Regions from separate parts of the Mycobacterium sp. C31M genome, predicted to be linked through region 3. Evidence: riboswitches for the same ligand, from Rfam matches in the RefSeq annotation. Region 3 holds a riboswitch; each other region holds the start of a gene.

What was found. A riboswitch is a leader RNA that binds a small molecule or an ion and turns the genes downstream of it on or off. The one in region 3 is predicted to bind cobalamin.
Region 1: it holds a riboswitch for cobalamin, as region 3 does, so the genes downstream of both, ACLBYA_RS13025 (ABC transporter substrate-binding protein) here and ACLBYA_RS10280 (class I SAM-dependent methyltransferase) in region 3, are expected to answer to the same signal.
Region 2: it holds a riboswitch for cobalamin, as region 3 does, so the genes downstream of both, ACLBYA_RS17145 (ABC transporter substrate-binding protein) here and ACLBYA_RS10280 (class I SAM-dependent methyltransferase) in region 3, are expected to answer to the same signal.
Region 4: it holds a riboswitch for cobalamin, as region 3 does, so the genes downstream of both, metE (5-methyltetrahydropteroyltriglutamate--homocysteine S-methyltransferase) here and ACLBYA_RS10280 (class I SAM-dependent methyltransferase) in region 3, are expected to answer to the same signal.

Annotation. Positions count from the first base shown of each region.
Region 1 covers NZ_JBKFAX010000007.1:191,869-196,723, forward strand. Annotated here, with positions in the region: gene ACLBYA_RS13010 (ABC transporter ATP-binding protein) at 1-68, opposite strand, end outside; gene ACLBYA_RS13015 (FecCD family ABC transporter permease) at 65-1,084, opposite strand; gene ACLBYA_RS13020 (ABC transporter substrate-binding protein) at 1,087-2,091, opposite strand; gene ACLBYA_RS13025 (ABC transporter substrate-binding protein) at 2,088-3,083, opposite strand; cobalamin riboswitch at 3,144-3,274, opposite strand; gene ACLBYA_RS13030 (GNAT family N-acetyltransferase) at 3,252-3,857, opposite strand; gene ACLBYA_RS13035 (CBS domain-containing protein) at 3,869-4,297, opposite strand; gene ACLBYA_RS13040 (ribonuclease Z) at 4,408-4,855, shown strand, end outside.
Region 2 covers NZ_JBKFAX010000010.1:191,454-196,308, reverse strand. Annotated here, with positions in the region: gene fdxA (ferredoxin) at 1-198, shown strand, start outside; gene ACLBYA_RS17160 (GAP family protein) at 202-873, opposite strand; gene ACLBYA_RS17155 (LLM class flavin-dependent oxidoreductase) at 887-1,855, opposite strand; gene ACLBYA_RS17150 (STAS/SEC14 domain-containing protein) at 1,865-2,233, shown strand; cobalamin riboswitch at 2,238-2,431, shown strand; gene ACLBYA_RS17145 (ABC transporter substrate-binding protein) at 2,464-3,507, shown strand; gene ACLBYA_RS17140 (FecCD family ABC transporter permease) at 3,521-4,525, shown strand; gene ACLBYA_RS17135 (FecCD family ABC transporter permease) at 4,522-4,855, shown strand, end outside.
Region 3 covers NZ_JBKFAX010000005.1:254,196-259,050, reverse strand. Annotated here, with positions in the region: gene ACLBYA_RS10290 (helix-turn-helix transcriptional regulator) at 1-417, opposite strand, end outside; gene ilvD (dihydroxy-acid dehydratase) at 496-2,340, shown strand; cobalamin riboswitch at 2,348-2,470, shown strand; gene ACLBYA_RS10280 (class I SAM-dependent methyltransferase) at 2,528-3,304, shown strand; gene ACLBYA_RS10275 (ABC transporter substrate-binding protein) at 3,304-4,299, shown strand; gene ACLBYA_RS10270 (hypothetical protein) at 4,307-4,516, opposite strand; gene ACLBYA_RS10265 (molybdopterin-dependent oxidoreductase) at 4,586-4,855, opposite strand, start outside.
Region 4 covers NZ_JBKFAX010000023.1:2,898-7,752, reverse strand. Annotated here, with positions in the region: gene ACLBYA_RS27540 (glycoside hydrolase family 16 protein) at 1-816, opposite strand, end outside; gene ACLBYA_RS27535 (hypothetical protein) at 1,007-2,284, shown strand; cobalamin riboswitch at 2,357-2,574, shown strand; gene metE (5-methyltetrahydropteroyltriglutamate--homocysteine S-methyltransferase) at 2,707-4,855, shown strand, end outside.

The DNA.
Region 1 (4,855 bases), on a different contig from region 3:
ATCGTCACGCCGCCGAGCACCAGCCGGCCCGATCGTGTCCAGCTGACCTGCTCCGCCCGTAGCGTCACGCCGCCGACCCCCTGCGCCGCAACAGGATCAGCGCGAACGCCGGCACGCCGAGCAGCGCCGTCACCACTCCGGTCGGCAGCTCCTGGGGAGCGAACACGGTGCGGGCCAAGGTGTCCACCCACACCATGAAGACGGCTCCGAGGATCGCCACCGACGGCAACAGGCGCAGGTGCCCCGGTCCGACGAGGAATCGCGCGGCGTGCGGTAACACCAGCCCGACAAAGCCGATGGCGCCCGCCGCACTGACCAGTGCCGCGGTGATCACCGCGGTGACCACCAGCAGCACCGCGCGGGCCTGACGCACCGACACCCCCAGCGCGGCGGCGGCATCGTCGCCGAAGGCGAAGGCGTCCATGGCCCGTGCATAGGCCAGACAGCACACCAACCCGGCGCCGACCACGGTCGCGCAGACCGCGACGTCGCTCCAGGACACCCCTGCCAACGAGCCGAGCAACCAGAACAACACACCGCGGGTCTGTTCGGCATCGGCCGAGGACAGCACGATGAACGAGGTCAGCGCCGAGAACAGCTGGGTGGCCGCCACCCCGGCCAGCACCACCCGGTCGGTGCCGCCACCGGCGGCGTAGGCCAGGGCCAGCACCACCGCAAAGGCCAGCACCGCACCGAGGAACGCCCCGCCGGACAGTGTCAGCGTCCCCGCCCCGACACCGAGCACCGCGATCAGCACTGCGCCCGTCGAGGCGCCCGAGGACACCCCCAGCACGAACGGATCGGCCAACGGGTTGCGCAGCAGGGACTGCAGGATCGCCCCGCACAGCGCCAGGCCGGCCCCGCACAGCGCGGCCAGCAGCACCCGCGGCAGGCGTAGTTGCCAGACGATGCCGTCCTGGATGCGCGTCGCCCCCGACGGTCCCGCACCGAGATGCTCGGCCACGATGCCGTAGACGTCGCGCACCGACAACGCGGCGGGCCCGATCGTGATCGCCACCGCCGCCGAGATGACGAGCAGCACCAGGCCGGACAGCCAGAGGGCCAGCAGTGACGGGGTGCGCATCCTCAGCGAGTGAGGCCGAATTCGCGCAGGCCGTCGGCCACCTTCTCGGCGCCGTCGACGGTACGGATCGACGGGTTCAGATCGGCCCCGTTGACCACCACGTAGCGCTTCTGTTGGACGGCCGTCATCCGCGATGTCACCGCATTGCTCTCCAGGAACTCGATCTTGGTGTCCAAACTGTCCCCGTCGATGGTGCGGCGGCTCAGGTCGGCGAGCACCAGCACGTCCGGGTCGCGGTCGGCGACCACCTCCCAGCTGACCTGCGGCCATTCCTCGGTGGTGTCGACGAAGATGTTGCGGGCCCCGACGGTGTCGGTGATCACCCCGGGTGATCCGCAGCAGCCGCCGAAGTACGGGGCGCGCAGGTCGGAGAACCAGTACGCCAGATCGGCGTCGGCGCTGACCCGGCTGGTCTGTATCCGCTGCTCCAGATCCGCGATCAGTTGCTCACCGCGGTCCGAAACATCAAAAATCCGTGCCAGATCCCGGATCTCGGTGTAGATGGCGGCCATGGTGAACGGTTCGGTGCGGGCACCGTCGGCGTTGACCGACACCTTGCCCACGCAGTCGCTGGGCGCCAGATAGGTTGGCACCCCCAGTGATTCGAGCTGGCCACGGTCGGCAACCCCGCCGGGACCCGGCGTCCCGGCGAAGGAGGCCGTCACAAAATCCGGCTCGGCACCGAGCACGGTCTCCAGCGACGGCTGGTTCTCCGCGAGCCGGGGTACCCCGGAGTTGGCCTCGGCGAGATTCTCCCGGATCGGGTCTGTCCAGGTCGCGGTGCCGACCATCCGATCGGCCAGCCCGAGTGACAGCAGGATTTCGGTGGATCCCTGGTTCAGGGACACGGCGCGCTGCGGCGGCGCGTCGACGACGACCTCGCGCCCGCAGTTCTGCACGGTGATCGGAAAGCCCGGTGCGGCAGCATCATCGGTCACGGCGGCGTTCTGTCCGCAGCCCGCCAGCACGACGGTCGCGGCCAGCGCGAGGACGATCCGGCCCCTCATCGGGTCCCCCCGAACCCTGCCGCGATCTTCTCGATGGCGTCGACCTGGCGGATACCGGGATCGAGTTCGGATCCGGTGAGCACCACGTAGCGCTGCTGCTGGACCGCGGTCATGTTGCGGGTCAACGGATCCGACTCCAGGAAGGCTTTTTTGCTGTCCAGCGCGTCACCGTCGATGCGTTTACGGCTGAGGTCGGCCAGCACCAGCACATCGGGATCGCGGTCGGCGACGACCTCCCAACTGACCTCGGGCCAGTCCTCACGGGCGTCGGCGAACACGTTCGTGGCGCCGACCTCAGTGGCGTACAAGCCGGGTGCCGAGCAGCATCCGGCCATGTACGGCGTCCGAAGCCCGGAGAACCAGAACGCCACGGTGGCGTCCTGCTGTGGGACGTCCCGGGCGTCGGCGAGCCGCTGCCGCAACTCGGCGACCAGTTCCTCGCCGCGCTGCTGGACATCGAAAATCTGTGCCAGTTCGGTGATCTCGCGGAACAGCGTGTCCATCCTCAACGGCGCGGTGCGGGTCACCGTCTCACCGTCGACGTCGGCGTCGACGCAGACCGACGGCGACTGGTAGGTCGCAATGCCGAGTTCGGCCAACCGGGCCCGTTCACCGACCACGGCAGGGGTAAAGGTGTGGGCGCTGGCCGAGGTGATCAGATCCGGTTCGGTGTCCAGGACGGTCTCCAGCCCCGGATCGTTGTCGGCCAGTCGTGGCACCCGCTCGTTGTCGGCGGCCAACTCGGGCAGCACCGGATCGAACCATGTCGAGGTGCCGACCATCCGGTCGGCCAGCCCCAGTGACAGCAGGATCTCCGTCGACGCCTGGTACAACGACACGGCGCGTTGCGGAGCCTGCTCGAAGGTGACCTGGACACCGCAGTTGTCCAAGGTGAGTGGATAGTTGGTACGGCCGGGGGTTTCCGCAACGGAGGGCGAGGCTTCGGGCGCCTCAGTCGAGGAGCACGCGGTAAGCACCACCAGCGCAGACATCAGAATGGGCAGGACACTCACGACGTGACTTCCTTCGGTGCAGGGCTCGACCGCGGAGCCGCCAACGATGCGCCGGCGACAGGCATTCGGACTCGAGGCGTGGCCTCTTACCGCTGCGCGTCAGCTCCGGATTCACACCGGATTCCCCTGCCGTCGGTCCGTAGCACCCTACCGCGGGTGCCGCCACATCGGATAAAGGGTGGGTCCGTCGGGCACGGTGACCTCGCCGGTCACCTCGAAACCGAAACGCTCGTAGTAGCCGATGTTGTCCGGGTTGCTGGACTCCAGATACGCGGGGGCGTACTCGGCGTCGCAGCGGTCCAGCCGCGAGCGCATCAGTGCGTGACCGAAGCCACCGCCGCGCACCTGCGGGTCACTGCCGATCACCGCCAAATACCAGTGCGGTTGGGCCGGATGGCACCGCTTCATCAGATCCGACACCGTCATCCCCCTGCGCACCGCGGCGCCGAACGTCATCAGCATCGAGGGTGCGGCGCGCAACTCCTCGGCGGTGGTGTGGCGCCATTGTCCGGGCGGGTCCCAGAGGGCGGCGGCCGTGATACCCGATCCGTTGGTGGCCACCTCCACCCCACCCCGGGTCAGGTGATGATGGCGCGTCAGCGCGGCGAAAAGCTTGTGCAGTTTACGGTGCCGCGCCTGCGGGTCGGGCAGCATCCACGACATCACCGGGTCGTCGGCGAAGGCGCGGCCCAGCACCTGGGACAGTGTGGTGATGTCGGCCCGCGTCGCGGGTCGCACGTCGGCAGCGGTCATGGGTGTCTATTTCAGCCCTGGGTGATGTAGGCCTGCAAGTGCTCCCGGCTGGATTCCAGTTCCTGCATGCGGGTCTTGACCACATCGCCGATGCTGACGATTCCGGCGAGCTTGCCGTCCTGCAGTACCGGGATGTGCCGCACGCGGTGGTGTGTCATCGCCGCGCTGAGGCTGTCGACCGAGTCCTCGGGCGAGCAGAACAGCAGGTGGGTGGTCATGATCTCGCTGACGGGCCGGGTCAGCAGATCGGCACCCAGGTCGTGCAACCGGTGCACGACATCGCGCTCGGACACGATTCCGACCGGACCTTCGTGGCCGACGACGACCATCGCACCGATATTGCGGTTGACCAGACCGGTCAGCAGGTCGGCGACCGATGTCTCCGGACTGATCGTCTCCACCGCCGCCCCCTTGGCCTTCAGCACGTCGGCGATTCGCATGGCACCCTCCCCAAAGATGTGACCTCGAACACATTCCAGGCTACGTCGATGCGGCGCCCGATCGCGCCATTGCAACGAACTGAATCGGACGGAAGCGGTATATCTGAACGATGATCGAGGTCACCCTGCTCGGCACCGGCAGCCCCATCCCCGACCCGGATCGGGCCGGACCGTCGACTCTGGTTCGCGCGGGCGGGCAGGCGCTGCTGGTGGACTGCGGACGTGGGGTGCTACAGCGACTGGCGGCGGCCGGGTCGGGCGCCGGCGCGCTCAGCGCCCTGTTGCTCACCCATCTGCACAGTGACCACATCGCCGACCTCGGGGATGTCCTGATCACCCGGTGGGTCAGCACCTTCACCCCAGATCCGGTGCCCCTGCCGATCATCGGACCGCCGGGCACCGCCGAGGTGGTGGCCGCGACGCTGGCCGCCTTCGCGCACGACATCGGCTATCGGATCGCCCACCATGCCGATCTCACCGGTCCGCCACAGGTCGAGGTGCACGAAGTCACCGAGGGTGTGGTGTGGGATGCCGACGGTGTGCGGGTGCTGACCGCGC
Region 2 (4,855 bases), on a different contig from region 3:
GACGCGATCGTCTACGAGACCGACCTCGACGAGGACGAGCTGCCGTACATGGCCGATAACGCGGCCTTTTTCACCTCCGTGCTGCCCGGACGGGAAGCACCGTTGGGGGCGCCGGGTGGTGCGCGGGCGGTGGGACGTGTCGGTGTCGATACCGCTCTGGTCGCGGCACAACCGGTGCGCGACGTCCCCGCGCACTGATCGTCATGCGGCGATGGTGGCGATGCCCAGGACCACCATCGCCGCACCGATCAGCACCAGCGCGGCGGTGGTGGCGCGGGTCTGGTGGCGGGCCAGCCGGCTCCGGGCGGCGGCCAGCCAGCGATCGACCATCGCCGGCGCGAACAGGTACCCGGCGACGGGAATGGCGATCGTCGAGGTGGCCACCGCGGTGTACAACAGCACTGCGACCCCGGTGGCCGCCAAACTGACGGCCGCCGAACCGATCAGGTAACCCGCCGTCGCGTTGGCGGCCATCACCTTGAAGTTGGTGAACACCAGCACCGCACCCAGCGCACCGGCGGCCAGCGGGGTGATCCGGGTCAGCGCGATCAGCCAGCGCGGCGCCCGCAGCACGGTGTGGCGACGTGACCAGGTGTAGCCGGCCGCGGCGAACATCGCTGCCGCCAGGGCGATCTGGATCCAGCCGAGCGTCGGCGTCGGCCTCGGGTCGATCCGGTCGACGAGTTCCGGGGCGCGGAGGAACAACACCGTCGCCGCAGCCTGCCCGACCAACGAACCGATCAGGAACGCCAGTCCGGCGGCCCGCGGTCGGGGCGCGTTGAACACCAGCACCAGGGCCGGGATGACCTTCATCGGCGACCAGGCCACCACGATGGCCGGTGCGACCAGTTGGGCGAGCAGTGTTGCGGACACGCGGACCATCGTCCTATCGCGCGGCCGGATCCGACAGGGTTGGAATCATCCGACATTGCCGGACCAGCTCGGTCAGCGCCGCGTCGTCGGTGTCCGGCACGGCGATGGTCAGCCCGTCGCACAGTCCCGCGTACCACTGTCCGAGCACCGCGGGGATCTCGTCGTAGGTGCCCTGCGGGATCAACGCTTCGAGCCCGCCGAGGTCGGTGACCCCGATGAGTTCCAGCTGCCTGCGGTAGGCCGGCGTGCGGTACAGAAAACGCAGCTCGTCGCGGCGGACGTCCCGCAATTCACGCACACCCTCGGCCGTCGCGGCCGCCACCGGCTGCGGGTTGGCGATCAACCTCGTGCCGGCCAGCGCGGGCACGGTCCGGGTGCGCAGGATCGTCGGGTGCGAACTGGTGGGGTGGCAGACGAAGCCGTCGGCCAGTTGTCCAGCCATCGCCACCATGCGTTCATTGACCCCGCCGCACCAGATCTGCGGAGGCGCGCCCTCGAGCGGGCCGGGATTGAAGTACGGCTGCAGCCTGTCGAATGCGTAGTGCGTACCAACGTAATTGAGGGCAGCACCGGTTTGGAAGGCGTGGAAGATCGCCCGCAGCGCACGGATGTAGTCGGCGAGCCGGGCCACCGGTTCGGACCATTGCGCCGAGAAGCGACCGACGATGTTGCCGCGCACCTGCGAGGCGATACCCAGTTGGAACCGGCCACCGGACAGCCGGGCCAGATCCCAGGCCGAGCACGCGGTGATCATCGGGCTGCGCGGGAAGGCCAGCACCATGCTGGTGCGCACGCTCAGGGTGCGGGTCGCCTGCAACGCCAGCGCGGCGACCACGAACGGGTCGTGGATGGTCTCCGAGACGTGCATGGTGTCGAATCCGAGACGTTCCACACGTGCTGCCCAGGCGCCGATATCGGCCGGTCCCGTCGTCGCGGGCGCGGTGGCCACCATTTCCACCCGTCGTTCATAACAGAAGAGGATGCTGAACCGATGATCGAAGTGCTGACCGACATGCCGGCCGGGGTGACCGGCATCCGGGTGTCCGGCCGTATCGACGGGGAACAGATGCGGGCGTTCCAGCCCACCATGGACCAGATCGCCAAAGCCGGCGAGATCCGGATCGTCGAAGTCATCGAGCCCGATTACGAGGGGTTCGGACCCGGCGGGTTGACCGAGGATCTCAAGATGGGCCTCGGTGCACTGCTGCATCATCACTCGGCGTTCAAACGCATCGCCGTGGTGGCCGACCGCGAATGGATCACCCACACCATCCACGCCATCGGCTGGCTCTACCCCGGCGAGATCTCGGTGTTCGGACTCGACCGACTCGACGACGCCAAACAATGGGCGGCCGGCTGAGTGCTAGCCTCCAATCAGCCGTGGTGAACGGGAAGCCGGTGTGAAACCGGCGCGGCCCTCGCCACTGTGATCGGGAATTGCTACCTCCCTTTCCGCCGCGTCCGCGCGGTGGGCCACTGAGACCGACCGGTCTTGGGAAGGTTGGGATGTCGCGTCATACCCGTCAGCCAGGAGACCGGCCACGGCACAGAAGTACCCCATCCACGAGGATCTGGAGAGGCTGGCTGACCGTGGCCCGTTCGTTGTCCCCCACCCGTGCCGCGGTTGCCGCGGCATTCGTGATCGCTACCGTCGCGAGCTGCGCGAGCGACACCTCCGAGCCGACAGGCGAAGCATCCGCCGAGGCGGTGACCGTCGAGAACTGCGGCATCGACGTGAGCGTCAGCGGGCCACCCGAGCGGGTGTACGCCGCGTATCAGCCGGCGACCGAGATCGCGCACGCGCTCGGCATCTCCGACCGCCTGGTCGGGACCGCGTTCCTCGATTCGCAGGTGCTGCCCGAATACACCGACGCCCAGCAGCAGGTGCCCTATGTGCCGCAGCTGCCGAGCCGCGACGGCCTGCTGGCCACCAACCCGGACTTCGTGCTGTCGGGCTACAACAACGTCTTCTCCGAGGGCAGCGGCGACACCAGCGTCGGCACCCGGGCCAGCCTGTCCGAGTTGGGCATCCAGTCCTGGATTCTGAGCCCGCTGTGCCCCAGCGAGGACGGCCTGTCCGATGAGGCCATCGACCCGGCCGCGGTGCGGGTCGACACCATCTATCAGGACCTGCGCGACCTCGGCACGATCTTCGGCGCCGAGGATCGTGCCGAAGAGGTCATCGCCGACCAGCAGGCGCGGATCGACGCGGTCGAGGAGGCTGTCGCGGGCGCGGACCGGCCGTCGGTGGCGATCATGTTGATCGATGACGACGGCGGCTACCGGGTGGCCGGTGGTATCGACTTCGGCACCCAGATCATCGAGCATGCCGGTGGGGTGAACGCCTTCGCCGACCTGACCCAGCGCCGCCACGTCGATGTCGACATCGAGGAGATCATCCGCCGCGACCCCGACGTCATCCTCACCAGCGTCTGCTGCGATATCTCCTACACCGCCGAAAGCGGCGCGCAGGAGGCCGCCACGCTGGCGGCCAATCCTGCGCTGGCCGGGGTGGCCGCGGTGCGCAACGAGCAGGTGCACCCCTATCTGTTCTCCGATCGGGCCGCCGGTGTCCGGGCCGCCCATGCGGTCGAGGTGGTGGCGTCGATCCTGCATCCCGACCGGGTCAACTGACATCCGCCGCGGTGTGCTGCAGGGCGGCTGGAACCGGCTGCTGGGACTTGTTGTCGCAGGCGGGGTGTTCGTCGCGGTGGCCCTGGCCTCGGTCCTGATCGGCAACTTCACGGTCACCATCGCCGATGTGGTGGCCGCGGTATCCCGGCCCGCCACAACCGATCTGGATCGGATCGTCGCGCACATCCGGATTCCCCGGACGGTCGCGGGCATCCTCGCCGGGACCGCACTGGGCGTCGCCGGTGCCGTCATGCAGGGCATCACCCGCAATCCGCTGGCCGGTCCGGGCATCCTCGGTATCAACTCCGGCGCCGCACTGGCGGTGGTGCTCGCGATGACGTTCGCGGGCGTCAGTTCGGCGAGCGGTTATGTCTGGTTCGCCTTCGCCGGAGCGGCCGTCGCGGCGGTGTTCGTCTACACCCTGGGATCGCTCGGACTGGGTGGGGCCACCCCGGTCAAGCTCGCACTGGCCGGGGCGGCGTTCACCGCCTTCGTCGGCGCGATCACCTCGGCGATCACCCTGCTGGATGCCAGCACCCTGGACGATTTCCGGTTCTGGGTGGTCGGATCGCTCACCCGCGCCGACGGCACATCGCTGGCCGCGGTGACCCCGTTCATCGTCGCCGGGATGCTCGCCGCGATCGTCACCAGTCGCACCCTGAATGTGGTGGCACTGGGCGACGATATGGCCCGCAACCTCGGTGCCCGGTTGTGGTCGGCCCGCATCACCGCCGCCGTCGCCGTGATCCTGTTGGCCGGGGCGGCCACCGCGATCGCCGGCCCGATCGGGTTCATCGGGTTGGTGGTGCCCCATATCGCACGGTTGATCACCGGACCGGACTACCGCTGGATCATGGCGTGGACGGTGGTGTTGGCGCCGACGCTGTTGCTGGCCGCCGATATTCTCGGCCGAATCCTGGTGTCACCGCAGCAGCTTCAGGTCGGCATCATCACCGGGCTGGCCGGTGCGCCGTTCTTTCTCTACCTGGTCCGCAACCGGAAGGTGTCCGGGCTGTGAGTACCGTCGTGGCCGGTGGCCTGGCCTTGCGGTTCAGCCGCACCGCGGCCGTCATCACCGTGATCGCCTGGGCCGCAGCAGTTGTCGTGGCCGCCGTATCGCTGACGCTCGGCGAATTTCCGATCTCGGTGCGCGACGCGGCGAACGTGCTGTCCGGTGGCGGCACCCTCATCGAACGCGATGTCGTGCTGGGTGACCGGCTGCCGCGGGTGCTCACCGGACTCGGTGTCGGGGCGGCGTTTGCGCTCTCGGGTGCGATCCTGCAACGCATCGCATCCAATCCGCTGGTCAGTCCGGACGTCATCGGCATCAATTCCGGTGCGGCGCTGG
Region 3 (4,855 bases):
CGCATAGGCATCGTTCCACGCAGTGATGTCCCAGCTCGGACCGATCGCGAAGGCGGGGTGGCCGGCCAGCGCATCGAGGAACCGCTGGATGTGCGGCGGTGTCGGACCGGCACTCGGCGCCTTGTCGGGACGGTAACCGCCCAGCGCCAACACATAGTCGTGCTCGGCCGGCGAGAGCCGCAGCGCTCGGCCCACCGCTTCCAGAACCTGTTTGGACGGGTTGATATCGCGACCCTGTTCCAGCCAGGTGTACCAGGTGGCGCTCACCCCGGACAGCACCGCGACCTCCTCGCGGCGCAGACCCGAGCCCCGCATCCGGGCCACCTCCGGGAAGCCGAACTCGGCACGTGGCGCCGCAATACGGCGGGCCCGCAGGAACTCGCCGAGGGCGGAGCGCTGGCTGCTGCGGTTGTCCATACGGTCGATGGTAGTAGTGCCAGTACTAGTATCAGCGCCGTCTTCCAGGTAGCGCCCCGGATGGGCAGGCTGTGTGTTATGGCAGAACTCAGGTCTCGAACCGTCACCCATGGTCGCAACATGGCCGGTGCCCGCTCGTTGCTGCGCGCCGCCGGGGTGGCCGGCGAGGACATCGGCAAGCCGATCGTCGCGGTGGCCAACAGCTTCACCGAGTTCGTGCCGGGCCATACCCATCTGCAGCCCGTCGGGCGGATCGTCTCCGAGGCCATCTCCGCCGCCGGCGGTGTGCCGCGCGAGTTCAACACGATTGCCGTCGACGACGGTATCGCCATGGGCCACGGCGGCATGCTGTATTCGTTGCCGTCGCGCGAGCTGATCGCCGACTCGGTGGAGTACATGGTCAACGCGCACTGTGCGGACGCTCTGGTGTGTATCTCCAACTGCGACAAGATCACTCCCGGCATGCTGATGGCCGCGCTGCGGCTCAACATCCCGACGGTCTTCGTCTCCGGCGGCCCCATGGAGGGCGGCACCGCCGTCCTGGTCGACGGCACCGTGCGGACCCGGCTCAACCTGGTCACCGCGATCGCCGATGCCGTGAACACCGATGTCTCCGACGACGACATCGCCCGCATCGAGGAGGCCGCGTGCCCCACCTGCGGCTCCTGCTCGGGCATGTTCACCGCGAACTCGATGAACTGCCTCACCGAGGCGTTGGGTCTGGCGCTGCCGGGCAACGGATCGGTGCTGGCCACGCATACCGCGCGACGCGCCCTCTACGAGAAGGCCGGCAGCACGGTCATGGACATCGTGCGCCGGTACTACGACGACGATGACGCGTCGGTGCTGCCGCGGGCCATCGCCACCCGCGACGCCTTCGACAACGCGATGGCACTGGACATCGCGATGGGCGGGTCCACAAACACCGTGCTGCACCTGCTGGCCGCCGCGCGGGAGGCCGAACTCGACTACACCCTCGAGGACATCGAGAAGCGCAGCCAGATGATCCCGTGTCTGTGCAAGGTGGCCCCCAACGGCCACTACCTGATGGAGGATGTGCACCGCGCCGGTGGCATCCCGGCCATTCTCGGCGAGCTGTGGCGCGGCGGGCACCTGCACGAGACGGTGCACACCGTGCACGCCGGGTCGATGGCACAGTGGTTGCGCGAGTGGGATATTCGTGGAGGGTTGCCCTCGGGCGAGGCCGTCGAACTGTTCCATGCCGCTCCGGGTTGTGTGCGTTCGGCGAAAGCCTTCTCCCAATCCGAACGCTGGGACAGCCTGGACACCGACGCTGAGAACGGCTGCATCCGAGATATGGCGAACGCCTACTCCGCCGACGGTGGCCTGGCGGTGCTGCGCGGAAATCTGTCGGTCGACGGCTGCATCGTCAAGACCGCGGGCGTCGACGAATCGATCTGGAAGTTCAGTGGTCCCGCGGTGGTCGTGGAATCCCAGGAGGACGCGGTCGACGCCATCCTGAACAAGCGGGTGCAGGCCGGCGATGTCGTGGTGGTTCGCTACGAGGGGCCCAAGGGCGGCCCGGGTATGCAGGAGATGCTCTACCCGACCGCCTTTCTGAAGGGCCGGGGTCTGGGTGCGCAGTGTGCGCTGATCACCGATGGCCGGTTCTCCGGTGGGACATCGGGCCTTTCGATCGGCCACGTCTCCCCCGAGGCTGCCGCGGGCGGCACCATCGCGCTGATCGAGGACGGCGATCTGATCACCATCGACATCCCGCACCGCAGTATCCAGGTCGACGTGCCCGACGAGGAACTCAACCGCCGCCGTGAGGCGTTGGAGGCTGCCGGCGGGTACCGGCCGAAGAACCGTGAACGCACCGTGTCGGCGGCGCTACGTGCCTACGCGGCCCTGGCGCTTTCGGCGGACAAGGGCGCCGCACGGGACATCGATGCGGTCTGAGGACGCCTGCTAACCTTTGCGGGCCAGTCACCTCCGCAAGGAGTAGGGAACCCGGTGCGAATCCGGGACTGACGCGCAACGGTGAGGGATGACCCCGAGTCCGAATACCTGCTGGCACCCGCGACGACCGTCGCGGTCTGTCAACGGGTCTCGCTGATCAGGCCCCTGATGTCCGAAGGATCGCCTCGTGTCCGCATCCGCCAGCGACCCGGCCGCACTCGTACGTGCCTGGGATGACCAGCAGTCCGCCTATATCGCAGGTCGCGAGTCGCGCTTCACCGCCATCACCGATGTCATCGGTCTTGCCTGCGGTACCGAACCGGTGGTCGTCGATCTCGCGTGTGGGCCAGGCTCCCTGAGCGCCCGGGTGCTGCAGGCACTGCCCGGCGCGCGCGTCATCGCCGTCGACTTCGACCCTCTGTTGCTCGACCTCGCTGCCAAGACGGTGGCCGTCGAGCACGGTGACCGTGTGCGGTTTGTCGAGGCCGACCTCGCCGATGCGGCGTGGTCGGACGTGCTGACCGATGCGCTGGCCGGGGAAACCGTATCGGCCGTCGTCTCGACAACCGCGCTGCACTGGCTGTCCCCCGACGCCCTGTTGCGTGTCTACACCGCGGCGGCAGAGTTGCTGCCCGGCAACGGGATCCTGCTCAACGGCGACCACTTCCGGTTCGACGGCCGCCAACCGGCACTGAAACGGCTCGCCGACACCCACGACACCGCAACCCAGGAGCGGGCGCATGCCGCGGGTGCGCTCACCTGGGACCAGTGGTGGGCGACCGCCGCGGCGCGCGACGGTGTCGCTCCGCTGGCCGCCCTGCGCGAGGAGCGGTTTGCGCAACGCGGCGCTCCACCGAGTACCGCGGTCGACTTCCACCTTGCCGCACTCGCACAGGCCGGCTTTTCCGAGGTCGGCACCGTGTGGCAGCTACTCGACGACTACGTCGTGTTGGGGGTGAAGTGATGTCGCGCGGCGCGGTTGCGGCAGCCGCCGCGACGGTGTCACTTCTGGCGGCCGGCTGTGGTGCCGACACGACCGATCAGACTGCCTCCCCCACAACACAATCGGTATCACTGCAGAACTGTGGGGTCGAGATTGACATCGCGGGCTCACCGTCGCGGGCCATCTCGGTGAATCAGCCCGCGACCGAACTCATGCTCACCCTCGGATTGGCCGACCGGATGGTCGGGACCGCGTCGTGGAACGACCCGGTGCTCCCGGAACTGGCCGCCGCCAACGCCACCGTCCCCGAACTGAGCCCGGATTTCCCCTCGCTGGAGGTGGTCCTGGAGCAGGAGCCGGACTTTGTGTACGCGACGTTCGCGTACACCTTCTCCGATCAGGGCATCGCCGGCCGGGACCGGTTCCAGCAGCTGGGCATTCCGACATACCTGTCCGCCAGTGAATGCAGCGGGCAGGAGGCAATTCAGCACCGTGCGTTGACCTTCGACGACATCTATGCCGAGATCGCAGATATCTCCCAGGTGTTCGGTGTCGAGGATGCCGGTGATCGGTTGGTCACGTCGATGCAGGATCGGCTCGCGGCAGCCACAAGCGGCTTGGACGCCGCCGACACCACGTTGATGTACTGGTACTCGGCGACCCGGACGCCCTATATCGCCGGGTGCTGCGGTGCGCCTGGGTTGATCACCGAGGCGGCCGGCGCCCGCAACGCGTTCGGCGACAGCCGCCAACTGTGGCCGGAGACCTCGTGGGAGGCCATCCTGGATCGTGATCCAGACGTGCTGGTGTTGGCCGATCTGACCCGCGGTGACGACGGGGACAGCGCCGCGGCCAAGATGGAGTTCCTCGAGAGTGATCCGCTGGCCAGCCGGCTCACCGCGGTGCGCGAGAAGCGCTATGTCGTGGTGCCTGGGACCGCGCTGGATCCGTCGCTTCGCAATGTCGACGCGGTCGAGCAGATCTCGACCGCGCTACGGTCCGTCGCGGACCGCTGACCTGCCCTCAGCCGGCCAGTGCCACGTCCCCGCGGTGTACGTGCACGCAGGCACGCTTGGGTCCCCACACAGTGGGAACGTCAAAGCAGACCACCTTGGGCTGTCCGAACACGGTGGTCTCTTCGACGGTGCCGGCGGCACCTTCGGGAACGGTCTGAACGTCCATCTGATCGATCTCGCGGCGGGCGGTCACAACGTCACCGGTATGCCAAGTCATTTCTCTCCCCAACATCTTCTCTGAATACGTGGGGTGCAACGCCGCGGGAGCGACTTTTATTCGCGGCGATCAGTAGACGTCGCGGACGTACCGCTTGGTCGCGACGAGTTCCTTCTTGTAGTCGTGTGCGGCCTCGGCCGACAGACCGCCATGCGTGCGGATGATCTTGAGTAGGGCCGCGTCGACATCGGCCGCCATCCGGGACGCATCGCCGCAGACATAGAAGTGCGCACCGTCCTCGAGCCAGCGCCACACGTCCGCGCCGTAATCGGTCATCTTGTCCTGCACGTACACCCGTCGGGCCTGATCCCGGGAGAACGCCAGATCGAGACGGTTGAG
Region 4 (4,855 bases), on a different contig from region 3:
CCAGTCGACGAGCATCTCCGCGGGGTAGCTGCCCCCTGCGGGTTCCCGTCCGCCCGAGCCACCGATGGCGATGTTGAACACCGGGGCCATGGTGAAGCCGGGGTCGTTGAACGGCCATTCCGGCAGCGAGCTCGCCTTGACCGTCCAGAACGGTTCCATACCGGGCTGGTAGTCACGCCAGAAGTACATGCCTTCGGGCTTCCAGGTCATCCGCCAGGTGTGCCAGGCCCCGTCGACCGGATGCTTGAAGGTCTGGAACTGGGTGCCGTCGAGCCGGGCGTGCACGGTGGTGCCCGATGGCCAATCCTGGTTGCCGTACCACTCGAACAGGTCGACCTCGCCACCGCGCACCGGGTTGTCATTGATCAGCCAGAAGGCGGGCCAGGCACCGTTGGTGAGGCAGTTGAGCTTGACGCGGGCCTCCCACGTCGTGCCGACGCCGCCGCGCCAGTTGCCGATGATCTTGGCGCTGGCGAACTTCTCCTGGATGTTGGCACCGGGGCCTTCGGTGGCGCGGATGACCAGGTTGCCGTTGCCGTCCTGGAACACGTGCTCCTGATCGGTGACGTAGCGGCCCATGTTGAACGGCTTGTCCCATTCGACCGGGTTCCGGATGGTCTCGCGCTGCGGGACGATGAACCATGAGGCCGGGTCCGGCGGGGAACCCGCGGGTCCGTTGAACTCGTCCTGCCACAGGATCGGCGGAGCAGCCGCCTCTGGGACCGGGTTGGGCGACAGATCCCCTGGTAGCGGCTCTGCGCGAGCATTCTGGACCGGCAGCGCGGCGGCGGCCGCACCCAGTCCGAGCATCATCATCGCGCTGCGTCGATCAAATTCAGGCACAGCCGAACCATATCCAGCGACGGCGGTTTTCGTGCGGAACCGAGCCGAGCCCCGGCCTGCTGAGGACGTTCTCAGCGACCACGAGGAAGGTCCCAATTGACGCGTATCCTGCGCTACCGTTGCCCGCGGCAAACATCCCGCTAGCTCAGGAGTCGGCAATCCCATGGCCAACAAGGTGTTTCGGCAGACCCTCTCCACCGGCGTGGCACTCGCCGGCGCCGGCGCCATCGCGCTGACTCCGGTCACGGTCGCCCCGCAGATCCAGGCCGTCGTCGAGGCTCCCCGTGTCGTCACCACCGAGGTGATGCCCGCCGGCCTGATCCAGGACCTGCAGTTGATCGCCTCCGGCGCCCAGGCCGCGCTGGGCCAGAGTTACGACGCGCTGACCCGCAAGATCCCCGACCTGTGGTGGACCGTGCACGAGAACTGGCCCGACGAGGACCTGCTGCCGTGGAATTACGCGCTGGTCACCGACATCTTCCTGGCACCCATCACACCGCTGGTCATCGGCCCGCTCAACGACGCGGTCGCCGAGGCGGTGGCCCGGAACTTCCCGGTCCTGGGCGACCAGATCCGACAGATCCCCGAGCTCATCGAGTACGCCTTCGTCCGCCTGGTCGGTCCCATCCTCAGCGCCATCGGCGCCGCCGGGATGGCTCACTACGAGATCTACATGTCGACGACGACCTACCGCATCGAACCGTTCATCGAGGCCATCATCCGGGCGCCGTTCCATGTCATCGACGGACTGCTGTTCGGCGGTTACGGCGACCTGGGCCCGATCCTGCCGGGCCGTGAGGGCGAATACATCCCCGCGCCCGGACTGCTCACACCGTGGGGTCAACAGCCTCCGGTGCGCGATATCAAGACACCGAACGACATCGTCGAGACGACGGTCACCGACGCCAACGCGACCCTGGTCAGCCTGGTCACCGACGCGACCGATCAGATCGAGGATGCCGGCGAGCTCACGACGAGTACCGAGATCGACCCGGTCGCCGAGCTGGTTCCGGAGACGGCTCCCGAGGCCGAGGTCGTGCCTGCGGTCGAGATCATCGAGGAGACCGAGGTCGTCGAGACCACTGAGCCGGTCGAGCCCACCGAACCCGAGGTCGTCGAAACCGAAGTCGTCGAGCCCGAGGTGACCGAGCCGTCGACCATCCCGGTCAAGGTGGAGGAGCCGGCCACCGAGGACACCGCCGATGACGCAGCAGAGTCCGAAGCAGCCGAGTCCGAGGATGCGGACACCGACAAGGCCGCCACCACCAAGCCGGCCAAGAAGGACCCTGCCGCCGGTATTCGCCAGGGATTCAAGGACTTCCGCGACAATGTCGGCCGCACCGTCAAGAAGCTGACGGGTGGCGGCAGCACCTCCCGGGACTCCGGTGACAGCGGCGGCTCCGACAAGACCACCAAGTCGGAATCCAGCTCCGCGGAGTAGCGCTTCGATTGTGGGCCCTGTGCACGTACCGATTCCGTGCACAGGGCCCACCGTCATGTCCGGGCCGTGCGTAGTATCAGCGGCGCAGCTGGTTTGCCGGGGGCGTGTGTTCTGCGCGTCCGGCATCGCAAGAGGGAACCTGGTGAGAATCCGGGACTGTCCCGCAGCGGTATGCAGGAACGACCGCCGTCACAGGCACTGGTGCTCAGCACTGGGAAGCGACGGCCAGTAGGAACATCCTTGGGTGTGCGCCTGTTAGTCCGAAGACCTGCCAACTGTGCCGGGCGCGCCGCGCCCGGCGGCGCATCGCCTCGAGGACTGGGCGTATGGCCGGTGTGGCTGCCGCGTGTCCCACTGCGGTGGCCTCTTCGGTTGCACGTCCAAAGGGCGGTGGGCTCTCCATCGTTGTTGAAGGACTTCGCGTGACAACACAATCTGCCCCTACGTTCACCGCCACCATCCTGGGTTCGCCACGGGTCGGCCCGAACCGCGAGCTCAAGCGGGCCGTCGAGAAGTACTGGTCGAAGAAGATCGACCGCGCCGAGCTCGAATCGGTCGCCGCCACATTGCGCAAGGACACCTGGCAATCCCAGGCCGCGGCCGGCCTGGACTCGCTTCCGGTCAACACCTTCTCGTACTACGACCACATGCTGGACCAGTCGGTCCTGCTGGGCACGCTGCCGCCGCGGGTGGCTGGCGTTTCCGACGATGTGGATCGCTATTTCGCCGCGGCGCGCGGCGGCACCTATGACGGTGCCGATATCGCTCCGCTGGAGATGACCAAGTGGTTCGACACCAACTACCACTACATCGTCCCCGAGATCGGCCCGGACACGACGTTCACGCTGAACCCGGCCAAGATTCTCGCCGAACTGGAAGAGGCCTCGTCGGTCGGCGTCGCGCTGCGCCCGGTGATCGTCGGTCCGATCACCTACCTGGCGTTGAGCAAGGCGGTCGACGGGGCCGACGCACCCATCGGACGGCTCGACGAACTTGTCGGTGTCTATGCCGAATTACTGGGACTGCTCGCCGACAAGGGTGTCGGATGGGTCCAGATCGACGAACCGGTGTTGGTCACCGACAACGTCGACAATGCCGGGGCGTTCGCCGAAAGCGTGTACTCCCGACTCGGCGGGCTGGCCGAGCGGCCGGCCATCTTCGTGGCCACCTACTTCGGTGAACTGACCGATGCGCTGCCGGCCCTGGCCCGCACACCGATCGAGGCCATCGGTGTCGACCTCGTCTACGGCGGCGTGGACGCACTGGCCGCGGTGCCCGAGCTCGCACAGAAGACCGTCGTCGCCGGGGTCGTCGACGGCCGCAACATCTGGCGGACCGATCTGGAGGCTGCGTTGGCCAAGCTGGCCACGCTGCTCGGATTAGCCGGTGCGGTCACGGTGTCCACGTCGTGCTCGACCCTGCACGTGCCGTACTCGCTGGAGCCCGAGACGGAACTCGACGAGGCGCTGCGCAGCTGGTTGGCCTTCGGCGCCGAGAAGATCGCCGAGGTTGTGGCCCTGGCCAAGGGTCTGTCACAGGGCCGGGAGGCAATCACTGCCGAGGTCGAGGCGTCCAACGCCGCAGTGGCCTCACGCAAGGCCGACCCGCGCCTCAACAACGCGGGTGTCCGGTCGCGCATCGCCGAAATCCGGTCCACCGGCGCCGCCAACCGCGGCCCTGCCGCCGACCGGCGCACCGCTCAGCAGGCACGGCTCAACCTGCCGCCGCTGCCGACCACCACCATCGGGTCCTACCCGCAGACCACCGAGATCCGGGTCGCGCGTGCGGATCTGCGTGCGGGCAAGATCGACGATGCCGCCTACCAGCAGAAGATGCGCGACGAGGTCGCTGCCGTCATCACGCTGCAGGAGGAGCTCGACATCGACGTGCTGGTGCACGGCGAACCGGAGCGCAACGACATGGTGCAGTACTTCGCCGAGCAGCTGGAGGGGTTCTTCGCCACCCAGAACGGCTGGGTGCAGTCCTACGGCTCCCGCTGCGTGCGGCCGCCGGTGCTGTTCGGAGATGTGTTCCGCCCCGAGCCGATGACGGTGGAGTGGGCCGAATATGCCCAGTCGCTGAGCAAGCGGCCGGTCAAGGGCATGCTCACCGGCCCGGTGACCATCCTGGCGTGGTCGTTTGTGCGCGACGACCAGCCGCTGGCCGACACCGCGGCGCAGGTGGCGCTGGCCATCCGCGACGAGACGGTGGACCTGGAGAAGGCCGGCATCGCCATCATCCAGGTGGACGAGCCCGCGCTGCGCGAACTGCTCCCGCTGCGGTCCAAGGAGAAGCAGGAATATCTGAAGTGGTCGGTGGAGGCGTTCAAACTGTCGACCGCAGGCGTGCGTGATGACACCCAGATCCACACGCACCTGTGCTATTCCGAGTTCGGTGAGGTGATCAAGGCGATCGCAGACCTCGACGCCGATGTGACGTCCATCGAGGCGGCGCGTTCGCATATGGAGGTGCTCGATGACCTCAATGCCGTCGGCTTCAGCAACGGGGTGGGGCCGGGTGTCTACGACATCCACTCCCCGCGCGTGCCCAGCACCGACGAGATGACCACGG